3 regions of the Fictibacillus enclensis genome follow, and region 3 is predicted to be linked to each of the others. Evidence: riboswitches for the same ligand, from Rfam matches in the RefSeq annotation. Region 3 holds a riboswitch; each other region holds the start of a gene.

Region 1 (3,279 bases), 550 kb from region 3:
AAAGAGGCAGAGCAATATGTTGATCTTATCGAAGTCGGTACTTCATTAATTAAGGAATATGGTGTTGAGAGCATTTCTGAGATTAAAAAAAAGTTTCCGTTAAAACCAGTGCTGGCAGATATGAAGACCTTTGATAATGCAGCCTATGAATTTTCCATAGCCTTTGACGCAGGAGCAGACATGGCAACTGTCATGGGGGCGGCTCCCCTCGTAACGATTGAAACCTGTTTGAAGGTTGCCGAGGAAAATGGAAAAGAAGTGATGATTGATCTGCTAAATGTTTCATCTGAGCAAATGCAACGGCTGCTAAGCTATACATCTGCCGTATTTTGCGAACATGTAAGCAAAGATGAACAGGAGTCAGACAACAAAACGATGGAGAAACAGAACAAAGAAAGGCTTCCTGTTGACCGACTGGCCCTTGCAGGGGGAATTGCTTTATCCACTCTCCCAATGGCTGCCGAAAAAAATCCGGAGATCATTGTTGTCGGGTCCGCCATTACGAAAGCTGCGAATATCCAGGAAGCAGCCAAACAGATGTATACAGCTTGGAAAACGATTCGGACAGGAGAAAATGTATGAACGAACTGAATGTGATTGTAAAAGAGATGCAGGGAGTTATTGAGAAAATTGGAGAAGAAGAGATTGAGCGTTTTTATTCAGAACTCCAAAATACAACGAGAATCTTTGTGGCTGGCGAGGGAAGGTCGGGGTTTATGGCAAAAGCATTTGCCATGCGCCTGATGCACCTGGGCTATAACGTCTTTGTCATTGGTGAGACGGTAACTCCCTCGGTAGCCGAGGGGGATTGTCTTATCGCCATTTCGGGTTCCGGATCCACACAATCCGTCATCCATCAGGCGGAACGGTCAAGGTCGGCAGGCTCCAAAGTAGTATGCATTACAGCAAATGGAGATTCTGCTCTGGCACAAGTGGCTGATACATGTTTTGTCCTTCCGGCAGCTACAAAGAAAAGGGGAGAGAATGAAGCCAAAAGCATACAGCCACTCAGCTCCCTTTTTGATCAGTGTCTTCATGTGTTTTGCGATGCGGTATGTCTGAGGAGCAGCACACAGAAAACGCTCAGCCATGAGGAAGTTCTGTCCAGGCACAGCAACACGGAATAAAAATATAAAAAGAAAGCTTGAAACATTCAGATAATTGCGGTACACTAGGAACTACAATTTGATACGGATTAGATTTTCTTATCAAGAGAGGTAGAGGGAATGGCCCGATGAAACCTCAGCAACCTTCAGTGATTTCTGCTGAAAAGGTGCTAAGTCCAGCAAGTTCGATGACGAACTTGGGAGATAAGGAGAACGACAATTTGATGGTATTCAAAAGTCTTCTTCTTAAGAAGGCTTTTTTATTTTTTCTTTTGACTTAGGAGGCTGCCATGTATAAAACAGAAACAAAATTAGCTCAAATTGGAAACCGAAGTGAAGACCGCACGGGAACGGTTAATCCGCCCGTTTATTTTTCTACAGCATACCGCCATACCGGAATTGGAGAATCAAGTGGTTACGATTATATTCGAACAGGCAATCCGACACGTGAAGTGCTTGAAAAAGCGATCGCCGATCTGGAAGGAGCAGACGCCGGGTTTGCCTGTAGCTCGGGGATGGCGGCCATTGCGGCCATCCTCTCCCTCTTTCAATCAGGTGATGAATGGATTGTATCCAGTGATTTGTATGGCGGTACCTACCGCCTGCTCGAAGAAGGATACAAAAAATGGGGATTGTCCAGTAACTATGTAAACACGGCAGACGTAGCCGAAATTGAACAGGTGATCACTGAAAAAACAAAAGCCATCTTTTTAGAAACGCCGACCAACCCGCTCATGGAGGTATGTGATATTGAAGCTGTTGCACGTCTCGCCAAGAAACATGGGTTGCTCGTTATCGTTGATAATACCTTTTATACCCCTTTGCTGCAAAGGCCGATCGAGCTCGGAGCGGATATTGTAATCCACAGTGCAACGAAATACCTCGGAGGACACAATGATGTGCTCGCAGGTCTGATTGCGGCCAAAGGCGAGGAATTGTGCCAGGAGCTCTCGTACCATCACAATGCCTCAGGTGCCGTGTTAAGCCCGTTTGATGCCTGGCTTTTGATGCGCGGAATGAAAACATTGGCCCTTCGAATGAAAAAACATGAAGAAAACGCTAAGGTGTTGATTCAATTCCTGCAGAATCATGAAGGTGTAGATGACGTCCTTTATCCGGGAAGGGGAGGCATGATCTCTTTCCGGCTGAAAAAAGAGGAATGGGTCCCCCGTTTTTTGAAGTCTGTAAATCTGATAACCTTTGCCGAAAGCCTGGGCGGGGTTGAAAGTCTGGTAACGTATCCCGCGACCCAAACACATGCGGACATTCCTGAAGAAATACGTACAGCACGCGGAGTTTGCAACCGGCTTTTGCGTTTATCTGTTGGTATTGAAGACGAAAATGATTTGATTAACGACTTAAAACAAGCGCTGGACATTGTCCAGAAGGAGGCTGTAATTTATGAGTGACCATAACTGTCATACCTTTCAAACCAAATTGCTGCATCATAAACATAAAACCGATCCGGCTACCGGCGCGGTGAGTGTGCCCATGCATCTGTCCTCCACGTTCCATCAAGAGGATATTGATCAATTTGGAAAATATGATTATGCACGGTCTGCCAATCCGACAAGAGAAGCACTCGAACAGCAAATCGCTGAGCTCGAAGGCGGATGCAGAGGCTTTGCCTTTGCATCGGGCATGGCAGCGATCTCCACGTCATTTCTTCTTTTATCCCAAGGAGATCATATGATCATATCAGAGGATGTGTATGGCGGTACGTATCGAATGGTCACACAGGTGCTTTCACGACTGGGGATTACCCACACTTTTGTCGATATGACTGACCTTGATGCCGTAGAACAGGCAATCCAGCCCAATACAAAAGCCTTTTATATTGAAACGCCTTCCAATCCGCTTTTAAAAGTGACCGATATTCGGGCAGTGAGCGAGCTGGCGAAGGAGAAAGGTGCACTAACCTTTGTAGACAATACCTTTTTAACACCGGCTCTTCAGCAGCCGTTGTCGCTTGGAGCGGATATTGTTCTTCACAGTGCAACCAAATTCCTTGCCGGGCATAGTGATGTGGTGGCAGGTCTGGCCGTGGTGAAAGATGAAGAGTTGGCTGATCGCCTTTACTTTTTGCAGAACTCGTTTGGTGCCGTGCTGGGTGTCCAGGATTGCTGGCTATTAATGAGGGGACTGAAAACATTATACGTACGCCTCCGTCATT
Region 2 (3,279 bases), 560 kb from region 3:
GCGGACGGGAAGGTTTTTGAAGGGGACTTATATGAGCCGCTGCCAAAAGTCTTGCTTGGAAGCGTCAATGTTCTTGTGGTAAACGCCCCTTACGTTCCTACGAATGCACTGTCATCTCTTCCGGCAGAAGCGCGTATGCATGAAGACCGGATAGCGCTGGATGGCGGCTTGGACGGACATGATATCCAGCGGAGGGCAGCGATTGAAGCAGGATCCTGGCTCGCACCTGGAGGAAGTCTGCTCATGGAAACAAGCTCCCGCCAATCAGCAGAAACATGGCGGATTTTTCAGGAGCAGGGCCTGAGTTCAACAGTGGTCTGTTCCTCAGAGCTCCAAGCAACAGTGGTTATTGGCACAAAGCAAAAAAGCCGGATCAGCGCGTTTTAGCTGATCTGGCTTTACCCGTCTGGCGTCTTATCTTTTTGCTTTTCGGTAACCGGCTTTTTGGGCTTCTGCCTCTGAGCAAAACATGACCTCGGCTTTTGTTACATCATAAGATTGGCCGCCGGGAACATGGTAGATCATCGACTGCTTATTGCCTTTTATGTTGCATTTTCCTTTGGGTTTCTCATTTGAAGGGGGATTGGCAGGCTGTTTGTTTTCATTAGAAGATGGGCTCTTGGAATTTTCATGAAAACCGTCCTTCTGGGCATAGTTCTCGATGGACCAGATGCCAATGCCTTTTTGCTGGGCTTTTTCCTGTGTGGCGCGGAACTGGTCTACATATTTTGTATTGGGCGGATACACATAAGCCACCCGGGCCAGTCCTTTTTCCAAAAGCAGCTGGTTAAAGTTTTGTTTGCCAATCCATATGTAAGCAAGCAGTCTTCCATACTTGTCACGTTCGGAAATATCCAGCTCAACGCCTACTTTTTTACCGGTTAACTGTGTTTTTGTAAATTTTGAACTCTCCGGACCGAATGGCTGAACACCAAGCCTTGGGTGTTTCGTTTCGGGAGTGTCCACGAGCAGCATACGGACACGTTCTGTTTTTCCATTCTTGAATTTAACATCGAGTGTATCTCCATCTACTACATATGTGACAGTTGCGGGTGTTCCTTTAATCGCAGCGCTCTGCCCATCGGGAATGCTGATCTCCTGAACCGGTGAGCATGCGGCAGCGAACACAGCTAGTAAACATACCATTGCTATACCGAGCAGCTTTTTAGGGGAATTTTTTTCCACGATCTTCGTTCTCTCCTCTATCTATGTATTGCCGATAATTTGTAAAATCACAAAAGCTATTATACTACGTTATTCACTCACAGAGTGTTTTTCAATAAAAAAAGCATCATGATCGATTAGATCGTGATGCGGTCTGTGGCTGACTGGCGGTTAAGCCAGTTCAATGTATTGGTAAGAAGTTCATTAAAATGATGGATAGAAGAAAAGGTATGATTCGCTCCTTTAATGAGCTTACATTCACTAGTTCCATGAATTCTATGGGAGCCGCTGTCATAGAACTGGGTGCAGTATACGCTTGGAATGTCTTTATCCTCTGTTCCATGGAGAAGTAAAATGTCACCTGTAAACTGTGCCAGCTCCTTCATGGGCTGGTAGGATTGAAGGGACTGGAGAAAATCAGCTTTTAATGAATATCCCAGATGATCAACATACCCTTTTGTCGTTAAACTTTGGCATTCGTCCTTTCCAACAATATTCACGATATCATGGTAGGGATTTCCTACCGAAGCCCAGAGAATCAGGTCTTTTACCCTCGGATCGACTGCCGCAGTCTGAACCGCCACGGCTCCTCCCAAACTATGGCCAAGGAGAATGATCTCCCTGGAATCGACGCAGGGCAGCTTTGAGGCATAATTAATAGCAGCCTGTGTCTGACTGATTAAATCTTGAAATGTATTTTCTCCATAGCTGCCTTCGCTTTCTCCACAGCCGGCATAGTCAAAACGCAAAACGACAAACTCGCTCGCGGAAAGCTGCTTGGCCGTTTTTACAAAGAGGCGGTCCACACCGATTCGGTTGCTTGTAAAACCGTGGCAGATGATGACAATCGGCAATTTGGCCTGGGGAATCCCTAAGGTGTGCCGCGGATAGTGAACGGTGGCGGTTAATTTGCAATCCTTCCATAGAAAACAACCTTGCTTTTCCATATGAACATCTCCTCAATCCTTTATAATTAACTAATCTTATCTTTTTAGTAGGAATTAAAGTAAATAAAAACCCCTTCTTATGTTTCCTGAAACATAAGAAGGGGTTGAATGAACGAATCACGTCAACACATTTCTTATCTTTCAAGCCAGCAGCTTGTTGAATGTGGCACAGTGCTCCTAAGGGAGTCTGTTGCCGAGGCTTCACAGGGTCAATTCCCTCCGCCTCTCTGGATAAGAAGTATAGAATTTTAATTTAATGTATGATATTTTTAATAGTTTGTCAATTGTATAAGATAAGTTGATTATAGAATATGAACCTTTTCAAAAAAAGGTATCAAAAATAATGCATTTGTCCCTTCCTTTTCTTCTGCAGTACATTAAAGTATGTTGGCATTAAATCTTTTATATTGTAAAATAATAACATAGTAGATTAATAGAATGATTAGGAAGAAGGTTGAGCGTGTTAGAAAAGATTAATCATCAGCTAGAGCGATTCATGCCACTCATTACCCCGGTCAGTGTACTCTTGGGCATGCTTTTGACACATGAGCTAAAAAACTTTCTGTTTCTCGTTCCGTGGATTTTTGCGTTTATGACATTTTCGGGCAGCCTTGGCTCAAACTTTACCCATTTACGCAATACGTTGTCTCGTCCTATCCCCATTTTTATTGGGTTGGCCATTCTGCACGTTATTATGCCCTTGTGGGCGTGGGCAGTGGGACACATTGCGTTTTCCACCGATCCTTACACCATTACCGGACTGGTGCTTGCTATGGTCATTCCGTGCGGAATCACAAGCAGCATGTGGGTTTCCATTTATAAAGGAAACAGCACCCTTGCGTTATCCATCATATTAATTGATACATTGTTATCGCCTCTTGTGGTTCCATACAGCCTTTCTCTCTTTGTCGGAGAGTCTGTAGCCATCGAGGAATGGCCGATGGTCAAGGACCTGCTGGTTATGATTGTCATTCCTTCCATTGTAGGCATGATCCTAAATCACAAGACGAAGGGAAACATCAAATTGACGTTGGGAAAACGGATCGCCCCTGTATCGAAAATTTGTATGGCAGTCGTAGTCGCGATTAATGCATCGGTGGCAGCTCCTTATCTGAAGCATGTGGATAAAAAGCTGGTGTGGATTGGAATCATTGTCTTTTTCATTGCA
Region 3 (3,279 bases):
GGACATTCAGGAAATTGCAGGCGATAAAGCGGTCCACGAACTGTTTGTACGCCGGGAAAACCGCTTGAATGAAAAGTATAAAAAACGGATGGAGAATAAAAGCTTCGAGGAAAAAGTTGCTGAACTCGCCACGATCCAAAATGAAGCCGGCTATATGGTGGAATGGGAAAAGACCGAAGACGGACAATTTGAATTAAAGGAGTTTAACTGCCCTATTGCCAAAGTGGCAAATGAATACCAACAGGCCTGTTCCTGTGAACTGTCTCTGTTCCAAAAAATGCTTGGCACAGAGAAGGTCGAACGGACACAGTGCTTGGCAAAAGGCGGCTCCTATTGCAAATACTTGATTTCTGAAGAGAAAAACGCTTAAATACCCTAACGGCAGAGCAGTCGATAGGGTTTCTTTTTTAGTAGTAAATAAAGAAAGGAGCCTGTTTTTTTCTGCAGGCTCCTTTCTTTATTCATTATTGAACCTTTACAATCACGCGTCCTTTGTTGTTGCCTTCCACCGTAGCGCGTAAAATATCCGGAAGCTCATCAAGGGTGACTTCTTGTCCCATTATATCCCCTGCATGCTCAGTTTTTAAATCTGTGGCAATGCGCTCCCAAATGGTATTCCTGACTGTTGCCGGGCAAAAAACCGAATCGATTCCGAGAAGGTTGATCCCTCGTAAAATAAAGGGATATACTGTGGTATGAACATCGGTTCCCCCTGTTAGTCCGGAAACCGCAACAGAACCGCCGTATTGAATCGAGCTCAGCAGGAATTCAAGTGTTTTTCCTCCTACTGGATCAACGGCTGCTGCCCAGCGCTGGGAATAAAGGGGTATGTTGTCTTTTTTTACCACTTCATCACGGTCAATGATGTCACTCGCTCCAAGTTCTTTTAAATAACTGTGCTCTGATTCCTTGCCGGTACTTGCTGTGACACGGTAGCCAAGATTGGAAAGCATGGATACCGCTTGGCTGCCCACGCCTCCGGTTGCTCCCGTCACAATCACAGAGCCGCTTTCTGGAGTTATACCGTGCTCCTGAAGGCGATGGACCGACAGTGCAGCAGTGAAGCCAGCAGTTCCATATAGCATTGCATCTTTTAACGTTAGTCCCTCGGGAAGGGGAACCACCCATTCCGCGGGAACTCTTGCGTATTCACTGTACCCGCCAAAATGGGAAACACCGAGCTTATAGCCCGTTACAAGAACCTTGTCCCCTTCCTGAAAGTCAGGTGAAGAAGAATGGGAAACGGTTCCTGACAAATCAATTCCGGGAATCATGGGGTAGTGGGTTACGATGGAACTTTTATTTTGTGCTGCCAGTCCGTCTTTATAATTGACGCTTGAATAAGCCACCCTTATGGTGACTTCGCCTTCTAGAAGATCGTCGAGAGATAACTCCTTTTTTGTAATATCGACCTGATCATTGTTTTTCTCGAGAACGATGGCTTGAAATGGCATGAGATTCCTCCTTTTATATGACTATCATCTAATAAGTAATACCCTTTCATCAGATCGGGTTAAACGGCAGAAATATTTATTTTTATTATTTTACATATATGTTTAAAAAAGGTTGTTGTATTGATGAAGGCAGGGGGAAGGAAAATGTTTGTTGGAATACCTTTATTAATCGCTGCTGTCCTGGGAATTTTAGTTATACTTTTAACCTGGTGGTTTAGGAAACACAAATTATCTTTATTCAATCGCGGGTTACATGATGGCTACAAAAAAACTTTCGCCAAGGCAAAACTCTGTAAAAATAAAAAACAATTGACACGAAGGATAAAGTTCAGTATTATTCAAACTAACTTAATATTCAGATGTATCTTATCCAGAGAGGTGGAGGGACTGACCCGATGAAACCCGGCAACCAGCAGGAAATGCATGGTGCTAATTTCAGCAGAACAGTATGTTCTGAAAGATGAGAGCCGACGGTGAAAACTGCGACCTCTTCTTTTGGAAGGGGTCTTTTTTATAGGCTCTTAATGAACAAATACATATTAAGAAGGAGAGATGGAACATGAGTGAAGAAAGAGAATACGGGTTTGAAACGATTTCATTGCACGAGGGGCAAAAAGTGGATCCAACAACAGGGGCAAGAGCAGTTCCGATCTACCAGACAACATCCTATCAGTTTGACAGCACAGAGCATGCTGCGAATTTGTTTGGACTAAAAGAATTCGGAAACATCTACAGCCGGATCATGAACCCGACGCAGGACGCGTTTGAGCAGACCATCGCCAAGCTAGAAGGAGGAGTTGGGGCGCTTGCGGTTGCGTCCGGTCAGGCAGCCATTACCTATTCCATCGTAAATATTGCAGGTGCCGGAGATGAGGTTGTTGCCTCAGGATCCTTGTACGGGGGAACGTATAACCTGTTTGCCAATACGCTGCCAAAGCTTGGGATAAATGTGAACTTTGCTGAGCTCGATAACCTGCAATCCTTTAAGGATGCCATCACAGAAAAAACAAAAGCCCTTTATATAGAAACCATCGGAAATCCAAAGATTGATGTGGCGGATATTTCAGCGATTGCGGATATTGCACACGAAGCGGGTGTGCCGCTGATTGTGGACAACACATTTGCCACACCTTATCTTTGCCGTCCGATTGAACATGGAGCCGATATTGTAGTCCATTCAGCAACCAAATTTATCGGCGGGCATGGTACGTCCATTGGTGGCTTGATTATTGATTCCGGAAAATTTGACTGGACCAACGGCAAGTTTCCAGGATTGACAGAACCGGATAACAGCTATGGAGGCGTAGTTTATACAGAAGCGGTCGGACCATTGGCGTATATCATTAAAGCACGTGTTCAGCTTTTAAGAGACCTTGGATCTTGCGTATCGCCATTCAACTCCTTCTTGTTCATTCAGGGGCTGGAGACACTGTCTCTGCGGGTAGAACGCCATTGCGAAAATGCATTGAAAGTGGCGAAGTTCCTGCAGCAGCATCCTGCAGTTGATTGGGTCAACTATCCTGGCCTCGAGGACAACCAATACCATGAACTGGCAAACAAATATTTGCCAAAAGGTGCTGGAGCGATTCTTACGTTTGGTGTAAAAGGCGGAGTCAAAGAAGGAAGCAAACTCATCGAAAATGTGAAACTTTTCTCCCACCTTGCCAATGTAGGAGATTCAAAATCCCTCATCATCCACCCTGCGAGTACAACGCATCAGCAGTTGACTGAGGAAGAGCAGCGCAAAGCAGGAGTTGCTCCTGAGATGGTAAGACTTTCGGTTGGTATTGAAACGATTGATGATATTATTTATGATCTCGAACAG

The links. Region 3 has a riboswitch for S-adenosylmethionine ahead of QNH15_RS19280 (homocysteine synthase). Riboswitches for the same ligand answer to the same signal wherever they lie in the genome.
Region 1: another riboswitch for S-adenosylmethionine. It lies ahead of QNH15_RS16505 (methionine biosynthesis PLP-dependent protein); the one in region 3 lies ahead of QNH15_RS19280 (homocysteine synthase).
Region 2: another riboswitch for S-adenosylmethionine. It lies ahead of QNH15_RS22030 (alpha/beta hydrolase family protein); the one in region 3 lies ahead of QNH15_RS19280 (homocysteine synthase).

What each region holds. Positions count from the first base shown of each region.
Region 1 is NZ_CP126109.1:3,127,966-3,131,244, reverse strand. Features, by position in the region: gene hxlA (3-hexulose-6-phosphate synthase) at 1-582, shown strand, start outside; gene hxlB (6-phospho-3-hexuloisomerase) at 579-1,127, shown strand; SAM riboswitch class I at 1,203-1,317, shown strand; gene QNH15_RS16505 (methionine biosynthesis PLP-dependent protein) at 1,397-2,515, shown strand; gene metC (cystathionine beta-lyase) at 2,508-3,279, shown strand, end outside.
Region 2 is NZ_CP126109.1:4,236,323-4,239,601, reverse strand. Features, by position in the region: gene QNH15_RS22040 (putative protein N(5)-glutamine methyltransferase) at 1-387, shown strand, start outside; gene QNH15_RS22035 (thermonuclease family protein) at 415-1,185, opposite strand; gene QNH15_RS22030 (alpha/beta hydrolase family protein) at 1,302-2,111, opposite strand; SAM riboswitch class I at 2,243-2,349, opposite strand; gene QNH15_RS22025 (bile acid:sodium symporter family protein) at 2,572-3,279, shown strand, end outside.
Region 3 is NZ_CP126109.1:3,675,222-3,678,500, reverse strand. Features, by position in the region: gene QNH15_RS19290 (helix-turn-helix transcriptional regulator) at 1-370, shown strand, start outside; gene QNH15_RS19285 (acrylyl-CoA reductase family protein) at 465-1,454, opposite strand; SAM riboswitch class I at 1,818-1,921, shown strand; gene QNH15_RS19280 (homocysteine synthase) at 2,014-3,279, shown strand, end outside.